DNA from 4 places in the Paenibacillus sp. FSL L8-0333 genome. Region 1 is predicted to be linked to each of the others. Evidence: predicted binding sites of a transcription regulator. Region 1 holds the regulator's gene; each other region holds the start of a gene.

Region 1 (3,971 bases):
AGTCTCTTATTGCTGTTCTAATTACAAGTAGTAGTATATCACAGGTGTATATACTAATTTCAAAATAAATGTGAATATATTTAAAATTTAATTTTTTAAATATTCCCATCAATACCAAATATATTCCTCGTTTTCGACAAAACCGGCCTTAATTTTTAATCAATCGGCCTATTTTCGTGTGTGAATTTAAGAGAATATCCGGTGATAACCACCCATTCAGTATATCACTTAGTATATCACTTTTGTACATCAAATAAATGTAAACAAGCGAACTTATAATAAGTTCGCTTGTTTACTATGCCACCCTTAATTTCCTTATGTTCGGCTTAACTTTTAGGTAAACTGTAACCTTCGCCCATTCGGGACCCATCCGAAAACCGATAAAATTGATAATAATACCGACCGCTCTGTTTATAAAAAAGCTGCCAAGCATACTCTCCGTTATATACTCCCGGCAGCAAGCGTTCAATCGTTATGTCCGGAAGATCAGCTTTGATAATGCCGCGTATTTGGGCTTCTGAGGTTCCTTTACTTAGTTCCTCAGCAAACACTGCGTCGTCGCCTTCAGCAAATTTTCCATCTACCGTAAAGCGGACCCAGACCATAAGAGCAGTCCCGGCTTCATTTTTTCCTGTTAAAACCCAGTACACTGCATTTTCATCCCAAACCGATTTTTGTGCTTTGGTTACCTCTGTTAGACCCGCTCTGGTTTTGGCAACATCCTTGGCGATATCCCGCTCGTTCCATTGATCTTTCATAATATAGGCATAGAACTGGATAAATCCAAACCCCAGGAGCAGAATCAGAACTGACCCCAGGAGGATCCATTTTTTCCTTTTCTTCAAGGTACAGCTCCCTTTCTAGTAATATATCTTTTTTGATTATATAACACACCCGCGTGTTTATCCAAAATTTCATAATTTTCTAGCTTTCCCAGCCTTTAAAATGTACAAAAGGCCGCAACTTTTGCTAAAAGCAAAAAGTCGCAGCCTATTATTTATTCGTTATTATCCAGACTTAACGCTTCAATAAACCTTCGAAGGCTTCTTGCGCTTTACGCCGGATAGCTTCCTCATCCAGGGTTAAGCATTGCCCATGCTTGATGACCTGTTTACCATTCACCCACACATGCTCAACATCCTTAGCGCTAGCAGAGTAAACTGCATGAGACAACAGATCTGTGTGTGGCAGCAAATGCGGCTGATCTATATCAATTGCAATGAAATCAGCTTTCATCCCAACAGCAAGTCTGCCTACATTATTTAAAAAGATGGACTGGGCGCCATATTCTGTAGCCATACGTAGAGCTTCTGGAGCTGGAACAGCCGTTGGATCACCGCTGACACCCTTATGAATGAGAGCTGCAAGCCGCATCTCTTCAAACATATCCAAGTTATTGTTGCTTGCCGCGCCATCCGTGCCAAGAGACACCTTCACACCAGCTTTTAGAAGATCAGTAACCCGAGCCACTCCGCTAGCCAGCTTCAAATTACTGCCCGGATTATGAGAGACACCCACATTATGGCGAGCCAAGATCTCAATCTCTTCATCATTTAAATGAACACCATGTGCAACTATCGAGGGACGTGTGAACATTCCAAGCTTCTCTAAGTGAGCTACAGGACGAAACCCGTAATCCGCCACATTTTGTTCCACTTCACGTTTCGTTTCGGACATATGCGTATGCATCGGTAAATCCAGATCATGCGCTGCCTGCACGAACTTAACCAGGAAGTCCGGAGGGCAAGTATAAGGGGCGTGCGGTGAGATCATAGTAGTAATTCTACCGTCAGCCTTTCCATGCCAGTTACGGGCAAAAGAAATCGCTTCCGCAAGCTTGTGATTCTGTACATCCTCTGGACATAACCCGATCACACCACGCATCAATACGGAACGGATACCTGATAACTCAGCTACCTCAGCTACTCGGTCCATGTGATCATACATATCGAGGAAGGTCGTAGTTCCACCCTTCAGCATTTCCAATACAGATAAGGAGGTTCCCCAATATACATCATCACCGGTGAACTTTTCCTCCATCGGCCACATTTTCTCCTGAAGCCACACTTGTAGCGCTAAATCATCTCCATATCCACGCAGCAAAGACATCGCCGCATGACCATGTGTGTTTACAAGTCCAGGCATGAACAGCAGACGACTGCCATCAACCACTTGCACTCCAGCTTCCATCTGAGGCTCTTCTTTTCCTATGTAAGTGATTAAATCATCTTCAATAGTCATATATCCACTCAGAACCGGCTCATCCGTTCCCGGAGTCAGAAAATACCCGTCCTTAATTATCGTTTTATTGCTGTTCATGTTCGCTTTCTTCCTTTCCATCCCGCAAGTAATAAGCAAGACTTTGCAGATCAGTTGTAAAATCAGCTGCATGCACCCGGATATTCGGTGGTGTCTTCAGAATCACAGGGGCAAAGTTCAAAATCGCTTCAATCCCAGAAGAAATGAGAATATCTGCTACATTTTGAGCTTCTGAATCAGGTACGGTAATAATGGCAATGCGAATACCTTGCTCACGAATCGTGCTGCCTAGTTCATCCATTGGTTGCACAGTAAGGGAGTTGATCTTACGTCCAACCTTAGGAGCGTACGAATCAAATATAGCGGTGATTTTCATTGTATCTTTAAGATATGCATTGTAATTAGACAAGGCATGTCCGAGATTACCTGCCCCTACTAAAGCTACATTAAGCTGTTGATCCAGCTTCAGAATATGACGGATTTTCTCAATAAGATACGTTACATCATAGCCGATACCTTTTCTGCCGAAGTCACCAAAATACGCTAAATCCTTACGAATCTGTGCGGGATTAAGATCAAGCTTTTGTCCAAGTTCCTGAGAGGAAACTGTTAATATTTCGCGATTCTGGAGATCATTCAAAAAACGCAAATACACAGGTAGTCTGCGAACAACGGCTTCTGATATTTTATCCGATTTCATATTTTTCCTCCTAAAAATAGTAATGTTCTTGTGAAAATCCATATTCAAACGTATACCTCTCCTTATTAAGGGCGGTACTGTAACTTACCGCCCTTAAGGATAAGGAGGAGCTAAACTGAAGACGAGCATTTTAAGAAGCGCCGCCATCCTCTAGCCATTCCGCTATGCGGGGGACCATTTGATCAGTCAGCATATGCTCCATTTTGGGACCAGGCAATGAATAAAGGAAATACTTCCCGTAATGAGATTCAATAACCCTTGTATCATAAACAATAACTATTCCGCGATCCTGCGCCGTGCGAACCAGTCTTCCGAATCCCTGCTTAAAACGAATAACCGCTTGAGGAACAGATAATTTCATGAACGGATTCTTCTTCTGGGCCTGCAATAACTCCGACTTCGCTTCCGCCAACGGGTGATTCGGCGGTTGAAACGGAAGTCTCACGATGGCCAGGCAAGTCAGTGCTTCACCTGGAATATCTACACCTTCCCAGAAGCTGCTCGTCCCCAGCAGAACGGATGCTGCACTGTCCTGAAAGCGGCGGATCAGCTTGCTCCGGCTGCCACCTTCCACGCCTTGACCAAGCACCGTAATCTCTTGTGAGGCCAAAGCCTCTTTAAGCGGATCATATACCTGACGCAGCATTTTATAAGAAGTAAACAGAACCAGCATCCGCCCACGTGTTGTTTTGGCAGCTTCTGCTAACGACTGTACGAGTGTATCGACAAATCGAGCATCGCCCACACTGCCCTTCACACTAGGAAAATCACGCGGTATAACTAGCAGCGCCTGCTCGCGATACTTAAAGGGAGATGGAAGGAGTGAGGTCATTAGACGTCCCTCTTCCGCAGCTTCGTTAAGTCCGAGATTATCAATCATAAACTGAAAAGATTTATCTACAGACAGCGTCGCCGAGGTAAGCACGATGCTCTTTTTCTTATCGAAGAACAACTCTTTAAGCTGGCTGCTAACATCCACAGGGACGGCATACATCTGCAGTGATTTGCTGCG
Region 2 (3,971 bases), 3.0 Mb from region 1:
AGGTCAATATAGACTTGTGCAGGATTATGAGGTGGTTGCCATTGCGAAAGCATTGGAGGTTTCTGTTGGAGAGTTGTTGGGGGAAGGTTAGTGAAGTGATAGTGGGAGATAACTCTCTGTTTTTGGAATAGATCGTTATTTTCATTTAAATAGATACTACATAGATCTGCAAATTTTTTATGCAAAATCCCTGAAGGGATTTATTATTCAGATATAGACACGTACCTACGACGTCCAATAAAATGGAGGCCTGAGGCAATATCTGACCCCCAGATTTTATCCTTCGGTCCGCTTTCAGGTGTCATTCATCGTGCTATGTAGACATCAAATAATACATAGTTAGAACAACGATATACCAACCTATCGCGTGGAATTTATTCCATAGATTCAGATTAAAAGACGATCAGTAATCTGCACTTTGCAGAAACTGATCGTCTCTCTTGTCTTACAGTCCTTCTTCTCCGTACAAAAAAACCGAGAAATAACACTATATTTTGAAGTGTCTTTTTCTCGGTTATAGTATATTCATTCGTTATATTAATTAGTTAGGTTGCTCTTCCATCGCTCTAATGGATTCATCCACCTTCACCATCATGGAACATTCGACTCTTTTGCGGAAGACGTCACAGCTGAAGTCATAGGTACCAATTAGGGAACCCGTCGCGTGCAGCGCATTGGCGGGACAACCGCCGCTACAGTAGAGCTTCGCCCAACAGTCCTTGCATTCCGGCTTCGAGTAGCAGTTGCTCTCTTGGAATTGACATTGCAGCTCAGGTTTTATGATGCCATCCCAGAGGTTCCCCATGCTATACTCTTCATCCCCGACGAACTGGTGGCAAGGAAAAAGCTCTCCCCAGGGAGTAACAGCAAGATATTCCGTTCCTGAACCACAGCCAGTGATTCTCTTCTGGATGCAAGGTCCTTCCGAGAGGTCAAGCATGTAATGATAAAAGGTAAACCCCTTGCCTTGCTCACCGCGCCCGATCATTTCCTTGGCCAGAATTTCGTACTGATTGTATATCTCCGGGAGGTCTTCCTCGGTAAGTGCATAGGGCTCCTTTGGATCACAGATGACCGGTTCCATCGAGATTTTGTCAAAACCAAGGTCTGCGATATGAAATATATCATTGGTGAAATCGACATTATTACGCGTATAGGTTCCTCGTACATAGTACTCTTGGTCTCCGCGCTTACGAACGAATTCCTGAAACTTCGGAAGAATATGATCGTAGCTGCCTTTTCCGTTTACCGTTTGGCGAAGACGGTCATGAACCTCTTTTCTTCCATCCAGGCTTAATACGACATTGTACATTTCCTGATTTAAAAACTCAGTGACCTCATCGTTCAGCAGCATCCCGTTCGTCGTGAAGGTGAAGCGGAACTTCTTTTTGTATTCTTGTTCTTTACTTCTTGCATAAGCTACGATCTGTTTAACCACTTTCCAGGCCAAAAGCGGTTCCCCGCCGAAAAAGTCGATGTCCAGGTTTCGATGATGACCCGAATTTTCAAGCAGGTAATCGATAGCTTTTTGTCCAACCTCATAGCTCATGATCGCTCGATCTCCGTTGTATTTCCCTTGGCTGGCGAAGCAATAGTCGCATGATAGATTACAGGTATGCGCAACATTAAGACAGAGCGCCTTAACATAAGTTTTTCGTTTTTTTAAATCAAGCGAGAGGTTCTCATACTCATCTTTTGTAAAGAGCTGTCCATCATTTATAAGCTCCTCGATATCCACGATGGTTTCTCGAATGTCACTCTCAGAAATGGTGGAATCATGCTTATATTTCTCCAACATCATTGTCACGATTTGGTCGACAGAAGTTTTCTCATAGAGCGCTATAATTTCATATGCTAGGTCATCAACAACATGTACTGAGCCACTGTAAGTGTCGAGCACGATATTGTATCCATTTAGTTTATATTGATGAATCATACTTGCTAATCAAGCTCCTTTTGCACACAAGTAGAAACGGCTTTGCCTTCCTTTAGAGGTAGCATCCATTTCTTAAAAATAGCCGCCCATCAGCAGAGCAATGGGCGGTAAAATTCCGAATCCTATCTGTTCATTGCATTTTCACACTTCTGGTTTGCAACGCCGCAGGAAGTTTTACAAGCGGATTGGCAAGATGTCTGGCATGCGCCGCATCCGCCGTGTTTTGCGGTATCCATCAGTTTGCGGGTGCTTAGTGTTACGATTCTTTTCACGATAAATAACTCCTTCTTTAATTTCTTGTGATCACTTTCACTTAATTTCCATGGAACATCGTAGCAACCTCACGTAAGTACGTCTATGATGCCCGTCACCTAACAGAGTAGAGAGGCATTAAACATATAAACAAAGTAGCATCAATGCTAATTCCCGTTCAGTCTTTCATGCTTGTGATCGTAGGATGCCGTAGCGGGAACCAGAGTCAGAGCAATACTAAAAAAGTGAAACAAAAAAGAGACGGCAATGATGCCATCTCCTTTAACAACATTTTTTCTCATAGTTGTCCGTAAAGTCCAATAAATATAAGGATCTCATAGCACTGTATCCTTCCTTACCAGTAGAGCGACACTCTCCACATGCGTGGGTAGACAGTGTGAACAAACTTATATGAGGAGCCCTAAGACACTTCCGGACATTTTATCTGCTCTTGAATATTCAATGAATTTATTTATTTTTATAATGTACTACGCCTTAGTTCATAAAAATATTGCACAATCGGATGCTTTAACTTCATCTTCTCGCTCATGTTTAAAATCCAACCGTATTGATAGAAAGCAACTCCGAGCATAGCATCTATGACGTGCTGCAGAGGGACGAGAATAGCCCTCCTATCCATAACCGAACGGATGCTTTTTGTACTCTAAGGGGCTTGAACCGACTCTATTTTTGAACACACGACTAAAATAGTACTGGCTCTTATACCCTACCTTCACGGCCAGATCCCCGATTTTGATATTCGGCATTACGTCATCCAGAATCTCCTTCGCCTTCGATATCCGAAGCTCGGTGACATAGTCAAGGAATGAAGCACCGATTTCTTGCTTCATACGCTTGCTAAGATAGGTTTGGTTGATATGAAATAGCGCTGCTACTCGAGTAATAGACAGCTCCGGATCCTGATAATGACTGTCAATATACTCGGTCACTTTTTGGATAAGCACTGTTCCATCCCCTGTATACCCGGGAAGCTCCCGCTCCTTATCCACCCTGCCTTCATGTGAATGCAAAGGATATTTTACCTGAAGATGCTCATCAATCCGATGAAGCAGCTTGTTCAGATCACTCTTCGGCACAGGTTTCAATACATAATCAAATGCTTGCAGTTGCACGGCTTGACGCGCATATTCAAAGTTATCGTACCCGCTGATGATGACAACCAGAACCGACGGGCAGCGTTCGCGCAATATATTCATCAGATCGAGCCCATTCATATTCGGCATGTTGATGTCCACAAGACATACATGTGGTGGGGCTTCCTCCACCATATCCAATGCTTCGTTTGCACTTTTCGCTTCTCCTGCAACCTCAAAAAGATACGGACTCTCCTCAATGTATTGTCGCAAGCCTTTGCGAATGATCGTTTCATCATCGACGATGACAATCTTCCACATCTTCATTCCACTCCCCGTCCAAAGGTATTCGAATGACCATAACGGTAATGCCATCTTCGCTCTTCACTGCAAGGCCATATGGCACCCCGTAAGCTAGTCGAATGCGATGGTTTACACTGTATAGCCCAAAGCCTGTGGCAGAACGATCATATGTATCATCAAGAAGGGCTTGATTCATCTGTTCAAGCTTCTCTTGCGGAATCATAACCCCATTATTTTCAACCTTAATGACCAAATAATCGGCCTTTTTATATGCTGTAATCGAAATTTTGCACTTTTGATCCCCAAGTGGCTTAATCCCGTGATAAATCGCATTTTCCACCAAAGGCTGCAGCATGAAGCGAACGACTTGGCACTGAGCAAGCTTT
Region 3 (3,971 bases), 200 kb from region 1:
ATGGAAACAAGCGCTTGCACCTCAGTCTATGAATAGCTATGCATTCAAAATGTTCATAATTGCTAACGCAGAGAATTATCATAAAGGGAAGCTAAAGGAGTCTTCGAAAGTGGGTGTGAAAGCGTTAAATAACGATACACTCCAAGTGACTTTGAATGAAAAAACTTCACATTTCCCGCAGCTTCTCGCGGAAAGTATTTACATGCCAATTAATGCGCAAGTCGCGAAAGCAGATAAGAATTGGGCGTACAATATTAAAACTATGGTTACTAATGGCCCTTTTAAACTGCAACAGTGGGATGAAAATTCGATTCATCTAATTAAAAATCCAAACTATTATGCGGCGCAAGAAATTCGTTTCTCAGAGGTGCATCTACTTCGGCCTAAAGCTGGAACACCTTCGCCAACTATGGCCTACTTAAACAATGAAGTTGACTGGGTAGGGGCAAAAGATGAGCTGATAGATAAGGCTTCTTTAAATTCTGTATTCCCTCAGGAGTTATATGCATTGCCGTATGCTTCTACATATTATTATCAGTTCAATCTAAGCAAAGCACCTTTCAAAAATCTGAAGATACGTAAAGCATTAGCCATGGCAGCTAACCGAGAATCTATCGGCTATGGTACACCTGCTTACGGTTTTATTCCTCGGAGTATTCGTGGTTCCAAGTTGAATTTTAGATCAGAGATTATTGATACACGGTATTTCAAAGAGGATGTAATACAGGCTAAGAAATTACTTCAGGAAGGTTTGAAGGAAGAGGGCTTAACTCAGCTTCCTAGTTTTTCGATTATTATAAATGAAGGTCATGAAGAAATTGCAGAAGCCGTTATTAACAGCTGGAACAAAAATCTGGGCATTACAGTAGGCTTTGAGGTTCAACCCTGGGAAGATCTGCTTGATAATCGTCTTAAGCTGAATTATACAATGGCAAAAGCGGCTTGGGCAGCCGACTATAACGATCCATCGACTTTTTTAGATTATTTCACATCTTGGAGCAGCGATAATGATTCGGGCTGGAGCAGTGCACTTTATGATAGTTATATTAAACAAGCTAGGCTTACATTAGACACTAGCGAACGAAACAAGCTTTATGCAAAAGCTGAAAAAATGCTCATTGACCAAATGGTCATCCTTCCGCTGTATTATTTTTATGCTGATGTTTTGCATAAACCTAACATTAAAAAAGTAAGTGTAGAGTATGATGGTTCCATATCTTTTTCAAGAGGGTATTTAATCTAAAAAATTATAGTAATAAAGACTATGAGGATACTTCCGCAGTTATTGGGAGTGTCCTTTTTGTATGGAATTAATCACCTTTGTGAAACCGCTTCAGATAACGACACAATATTGTGAAAATTTTCACCTGTTTATTAAAAATTTTAATATATAATTAATTTATAATCAAAAACAAGGGGGATTTAAAATGAAGTTATTTAAAATGATGTTAGTAGCAGGCGTCTCGGTTGCAGTCTTGTCTGGTTGTGGTGCGAATAATAATAATGCAACTAATTCAGCGGCTACTACGGCTCCAGCTACAGAGCAAACGGATGCAGTTACTACAGCTTCAATCGTAAATCAAGCAGATGCGTTTACCAAGGCTGTAAGTAAAGATGGAAACTGGATTATTGCCATTCTAAATGATGTGACCATTGCCCAAGATGTTGTTGTTGAAGGCGAATTCCATGATAAAGGGGCCGCAGACGGCGACATCTACCGTAAGATTGCTCTTTATGCCCAAGACGCTGATCACAAAGTTACTGCCAATTACACACTCACTGTACCTAAGTTAACTGTACAAAGTGAAAATTTACGAGTTCAAGGCGGAACCATTAAAGGTGATGTTTATGTAGAAGCGAACGGATTTAATCTGCATGAAACTTCGACTATTGATGGAAATCTTTACTTCGCAAACGAAGATGTGAAAGCAACTGCAGGGATTGAAGGTAAAGTGACTGGGGCAACTGAAGTTAAATAAGTTAGTGATGATTTCGATTAGGTAGAAGTAGAAGGACTAACTATATAGATAGAATTATCCGGATAGGATAGGCAAAAGGAATCAGTAATGAATGGGCTGACTCATAATGGACTACACCCCATCTAGTTACCATATGAGAGCCAACGGCTTCGAAGTAACAAGTAATGGAGTATTGAAGCAGTGAATTATTGGAGTATGAAGTAATGGAGTATGAAGTAATGGAGTATGAAGTAATGGAGTATGAAACATTGAAGTGTACAGTAGATGGTTTTAACTGTATTTTGTACAACTAAAATGCTCAAAACGCCCGGCCAATGAAAATAGCTGTATTTTGTACATCTATTTTCCTGATTTAATACTCTATAGGCTATTTCTCTAGTTTTTAATTGTATAGAATACACTTAAAGTTAGAATTAGCCCTTGTGGATATCGAATAAGTGTATAGAATGCAGTTATCTTACAGATATATCAAGATAGTGCGCTACAACGGAGTGGTTATCCGAAAGCTACGAATGATTAAGCTTAGCTCATAACCTATCAAGCAAATCACAACAGACCCAAAACACCAGTCAGCGAACCTCCAATAACGGAGAATTGCTGCCTGGTTGTTTTTTTGTGGATGATGAATATATGAACTATTGTTGATTTTCTTCCTATTGACTTATAATATTACTACCACTACTAGGAGGAACACATATGTCTAAGGAGTATTCGCGCACATATATTGAGAGCGTAAAGCTTGAAATGTTAAATAGGTTGGGATTAAAGCAGGTGTTCTTCAAGGAGCAAATAGGGGACAGCCTAATTTTTGAAGCTGTGGGCTTTGATAAAGGGGCAAAACACCGTTTTTGCGTTAGACCAAAGACGAAAACGATTGATGAATTCATTTCAGGCAAATGGATGAAGGTACGCAGTTTTATAATCAAAAGTGTGGATATTTAATGTTGAACGCTAAAAAGGTAGCCCCGTTAATCGGAGTTACCTTTTTATTTTTTTAATACATAGTCATTGATAATGTGAAGTATCTCCATACAGATCGATGGTTGTATTGTTATCAGTTAGGGTTACTTTACATAATGCAGTAGAGAGAATATCCGGTAACTCCCCTATTTCCTGCAATGATTTATTAAGAAAATAAGCCATAATGACCTTTAAAGTCATCCGATGGGTGACGATGAGCACCTCTAGCCCTACGTTATCGTTTATGATGCGCTCCATTGTCGGCACTACTCTTTCTTCAAGCTGCTTATAAGTCTCACCTGAGGTTAGAGGAATATATAGATCGGGTCTGGTGAAAAAATGGGAATATTGTAAAGGGGATTCTAGTTGTATCTGATCCGTATTCATTCCTTCCCAGCTCCCCATGTTTATTTCCATTAAAGAAACTTGCTGTTGAATAGGTAAACTCCGCTTTCCCCGTAAAATCTGCGCAGTATGCAATGCTCTTGGACTAGTACTAGAATAAATTGCGCCTAAGTTTTCTACTTGCAAACGATCCCTTAACCATTCGGCCTGCTGTTCGCCCAAGGCTGTAAGCGCAGAATTTTGATGCCCTTGCATTCGTTTTTGTAAATTCCATTCTGTTTGCCCGTGGCGGGTTAAGTATAATACTGTCTTTGTCATTAACAAAACCTCCCTTATGAATAGTTGTAAGTATAAAAGAAATAAATATAAATAAACAATATATAATAGTTAACATCCATAATGTATAGTTATAGTAAAATGACTGAGGATAAGCGGCGAATACAGATATTATTTTATGAAGTGAGGAAGAGATCACGATGAACTATCATGTATTAAAATTGTTTTATTACGTTGCGATCACAGGTAGTGTGACCAAAGCCTCTGAACGTTTGCATATCAGTCAACCCGCTATATCAGCGCAAATCCGTAAGTTTGAACGGGAGAATCATATTTTGTTATTTGAAATTAAAGGAAAGAGGATGGTGCTCACCCCTTTAGGAAAAAGGTTAATCGAACCTCTTGAGAAGT
Region 4 (3,971 bases), 300 kb from region 1:
TAGAAGAGTTATATAGTTTGTTTAATGCACTCAAGGAAGATCTGCTACAGCATACAGCTAAAGAAGAGGAAGATGAGTTTCCGAAATTATTAGCGTATGATGCCAATCCAAGTGAAGAAGGGCTAACCACACTTCGCGAGGCATTATTTGAACTTGAGAGTGAACATGACACAGCAGGCGATATATTGAGACAAATACGCAAAATAACAGATGATTTCACCCCACCGGCTCATGCTTGTACAACCTATCGTTTGACTTATGCCCGGCTAGAGGAGCTGGAGAGCATGACTTTTGAACATGTTCATCTGGAGAATAATATATTGTTCCCTAGATTCCAGTAGAAAAAATGAGTTTTCAAAGAGTCCCTTAGGGGACTTTTTTTATATTTGAGAACAAAGCTTATTTACGTTATTCTTAAATAGACAGTATGCATAACTTACTACAAGCCTGAGACGCTGTGTGGTCATTAGGCGGGACAAGGCGGTGTCACTATGCCCACGAAATATATGTGGAGGTTGTTACTAGGATTAGTCATCGTATTCATAATAGGTGGATGTTCGACTCTTGCTGACGTTAATAATGAAGGGAATAATGGCTTAGCAGGATCAGACGGGCCTACGCTTTCGCTTATCGTTGCGGGAAATGACTTGCTGACCAACCCTTTGGACAAGCAGCTTAGCGAGAGCTACAGAAAAGGGATAACGATCTTTGACCTACTGAAAGGTAGTGGGAAGGCCACCTTTTCTGAGGATAACACAAGCATTCTAACGGTAAATAATATTTCACTCAGTCCAGGAATGAATTGGGAGCTGCAAATGGATGGGGAGACCATTGGATCTGAGGATTGGGGTCGAACCGTCGGGCATGAATCAAAATTAGTAATTACGGCGATGTCTAAGGAACAAGAGGAACCCCTTCAAATTGTGTTGTTGACCGTGAATGGCGGAAGTGAGCAAGTGAATTTGAATCATTCATATGTTATGGGATTTACTGAAGATTTAACAGTGAGAGGTTTGTTGAAGAACAGCAGTGTGGTGCAGTTGACCGAAGACAACAAAAAGGTGTTATCCATTGGTGATTATACTCCTCTTAGCAATGAAGTTTGGAAGATGAAGGTGAATGGGAAGCAGCTGCTTGAGAATGGAATGGACATGAAGCTTAGAGTGCAGGATGAATTGGAGATTTTATTGGCTATACGTTAAAAAAAGTACATAAATGCCAGATCTACGGTTATTCAGAACCTGTGATCTGGCTTTTTTTATTAGAATTTAGAACCTAACAAAATTGTCTTATTTTTTATGTGAAAACATTCACATTTAATGTGACTGTAATCACAATCTCTCTTAAATTTTGAAATGTATAATTTCATTATGTAGAAGATAAGTTGAAGCAAAGTTCAACAAGAACGGATAAGACTGAGGAGGCACCTAACTATGGCAGCGAAGAGAGAAAAATTAGTATTAGTCGGCAACGGTATGGCAGGCATAGGTACGCTAGAGCAAATATTGAAGCTAGGTGGAGCTTATGACATTACGGTCTTTGGAAGCGAACCTCACCCCAATTATAATCGGATCATGTTGTCCTATGTTCTCGAAGGCAGCAAAACCATCAACGATATCATCCTAAACGACTGGAACTGGTATGAAGATAACAACATTACCTTGCATACAGGAACAACAGTTACGCGAATTGACGAGCATTCCAAGCAAGTAATTGCGGATAACGGTATGGCTGTTTCTTACGATAAAGTGATTATTGCAACGGGTTCGAATTCATTTATTTTACCTGTACCTGGTTGTGATAAGGAAGGCGTAGTGGGTTTCCGGGATATTGCAGATTGTGATGCGATGCTAGCTGCGGCTAAACAATACAACAAAGCGGCGGTAATCGGCGGGGGCTTACTTGGATTGGAAGCGGCAAAGGGTCTTGTGAACCTTGGCATGGACGTTACTGTAGTGCATCTGATGGAAGATCTAATGGAGCGCCAGCTTGATCGTAATGCCTCCTCTATGTTGCAAGCTGAGCTAGAGCGTCAAGGCGTGAAATTTGCCATGGGCAAACAAACAGTAGAATTGACAGGGGAACAGAGAGTAAGTGGTTTACAATTTAGTGATGGCACTACACTTGCAGCTGATTTTGTAGTTATGGCTGTAGGCATCAAACCGAATATAACTGTGGCAAAAGAAAGCGGAATTGCTGTTAATCGTGGAATTGTAGTGGACGATTATTTGCAGACCTCTATGCAGAATGTATATTCCATTGGCGAATGTGCCGAACATCGCGGAGTTTGTTACGGATTAGTAGCGCCGCTCTTCGAGCAGGGTATGGTTCTAGCTAAACATCTCTGCGGAAGCGATACAAATCCATATGAAGGTTCTGTTGTCTCCACCAAATTAAAAATTTCCGGTGTGGATGTATTTTCTGCAGGTGAGTTTATGGATTCCCCTGAGCACACTGTAATCTCAAGCAAAGATGAATGGAAGCGAACCTATAAGAAAATTCTGCTCAAAGACAATGTCATTGTTGGTGCAGTCCTGTTCGGGGATGTGACGGAATCGGCTAACCTGCAAAAGTTAGTAAAACAAGGTGCTGTAATGACTGATGAGATTTATACAGAGGTCATGGGTACGGGCTGCTGCGGAAGCGGAGCCAAAAAGAGCACATCTGTAGAAGCTATGGCGGACGAAGAAATCGTTTGTGGCTGTAATGGGGTTACGAAAAAAGCGATTGTGGATGCGGTCATAGAAAATGGTTTTACTACTGTGGACGAGATCAAAGCATGTACAGGAGCGACGCGTTCTTGCGGAGGTTGTAAACCGGTTGTAGAACAAATTTTACAATTTGTCCTGGGTGATAGTTTTGAGCAGTCTGCCAAGCAAGGTATCTGTAGCTGTACAACGCTTAGCCGGGATGAGATTGTTGCTGAGATTACAGCTAAAGGTCTTAGTACTACTAAAGAGGTTATGCATGTACTGGGTTGGAAACAAGAGGAAGGCTGCTCTAAATGCCGTCCGGCGATTAACTATTATCTGGGGATGCTAAATCCGGATACACATCAAGATGAGAAGGAATCACGTTTTGTTAATGAACGTATGGGAGCCAATATTCAGAAAGACGGAACCTATACCGTTATTCCACGCATGTACGGCGGGGTAACGACACCAGAGGATTTGAAGAAAATCGCTGATGTCTCCCTTAAATATGATGTAAAAGTTGTGAAGGTGACTGGTGGGCAACGCCTGGATCTAATCGGGGTGAAAAAAGAGGATCTGCCGAAGGTATGGGAAGAGCTCGATATGCCATCAGGTTATGGTTATGCCAAATCGCTACGTACGGTTAAGACTTGTGTGGGTTCACAGTTCTGCCGTTTCGGTACACAGGATTCGCTGGGAATGGGCGCGCTCATAGAACGTAAGTATGAACGTCTTGATTTTCCTGCCAAGTTTAAAATAGCTGTCAACGGCTGCCCACGTAACTGTGCGGAATCCTGCACGAAGGATATTGGCATCGTCGGTAATGACGGCGGTTGGGAAGTATTTATCGGTGGTAACGGTGGGATCAAACCACGGATTGCTGATTCCTTCTGCAAAATTAAGACCGATGAAGAGTTGATCGAAGTGTGCTCCGCTGTGATGCAATATTATCGTGAGACCGGTAATTATTTGGAGAGAACCTCCGAGTGGGTTGAGCGTATGGGACTTGAGCAGATTCAAATGGTCATTTTGAATAATGAAGATAACCGCAAAGAGCTGGCCGCACGGATTGACTTTGCTCTGACTCAGGTGACGGATCCTTGGAAAAAAATGCTTAATGACAGTAGCACTCGTACTGCGCTTTTTGAAGAAACAAGAGTCTAGCGGATATAACGCACACAGAAGGGGAGAGACCAATGAATAAGACCACACAAACGTATGCAATAGGCTCAGTACAGGATTTCCTGCTGCAGATTGGCCGTGTAGTGATTGCTGGAG

What was found. Region 1 encodes Rex, which represses fermentation and respiration genes when NADH is low (regulators of the CRP and FNR family bind a similar motif). Its sites were predicted from a motif close to TTGTGAAATATTTCACAA; they were not measured.
Region 2: a site for Rex is predicted at 2,234-2,251, ahead of scfA (six-cysteine ranthipeptide SCIFF). Genes of this name have one in related genera too.
Region 3: a site for Rex is predicted at 1,352-1,369, ahead of NYE72_RS19760 (polymer-forming cytoskeletal protein). Genes of this name have one in related genera too.
Region 4: a site for Rex is predicted at 1,299-1,316, ahead of nirB (nitrite reductase large subunit NirB). Genes of this name have one in related genera too.

Annotation. Positions count from the first base shown of each region.
Region 1 covers NZ_CP150186.1:4,608,663-4,612,633, forward strand. Annotated here, with positions in the region: gene NYE72_RS20610 (DUF5590 domain-containing protein) at 327-845, opposite strand; gene NYE72_RS20615 (amidohydrolase) at 1,018-2,319, opposite strand; gene NYE72_RS20620 (redox-sensing transcriptional repressor Rex) at 2,306-2,959, opposite strand; gene dinG (ATP-dependent DNA helicase DinG) at 3,090-3,971, opposite strand, start outside.
Region 2 covers NZ_CP150186.1:800,310-804,280, reverse strand. Annotated here, with positions in the region: gene NYE72_RS03515 (helix-turn-helix transcriptional regulator) at 1-91, shown strand, start outside; gene scfB (thioether cross-link-forming SCIFF peptide maturase) at 542-1,936, opposite strand; gene scfA (six-cysteine ranthipeptide SCIFF) at 2,059-2,208, opposite strand; gene NYE72_RS03500 (response regulator) at 2,821-3,603, opposite strand; gene NYE72_RS03495 (histidine kinase) at 3,578-3,971, opposite strand, start outside.
Region 3 covers NZ_CP150186.1:4,411,014-4,414,984, reverse strand. Annotated here, with positions in the region: gene NYE72_RS19765 (peptide ABC transporter substrate-binding protein) at 1-1,243, shown strand, start outside; gene NYE72_RS19760 (polymer-forming cytoskeletal protein) at 1,428-1,979, shown strand; gene NYE72_RS19755 (hypothetical protein) at 2,676-2,921, shown strand; gene NYE72_RS19750 (histidine phosphatase family protein) at 2,985-3,602, opposite strand; gene NYE72_RS19745 (LysR family transcriptional regulator) at 3,761-3,971, shown strand, end outside.
Region 4 covers NZ_CP150186.1:4,908,644-4,912,614, reverse strand. Annotated here, with positions in the region: gene ric (iron-sulfur cluster repair di-iron protein) at 1-341, shown strand, start outside; gene NYE72_RS22030 (hypothetical protein) at 492-1,202, shown strand; gene nirB (nitrite reductase large subunit NirB) at 1,434-3,857, shown strand; gene nirD (nitrite reductase small subunit NirD) at 3,890-3,971, shown strand, end outside.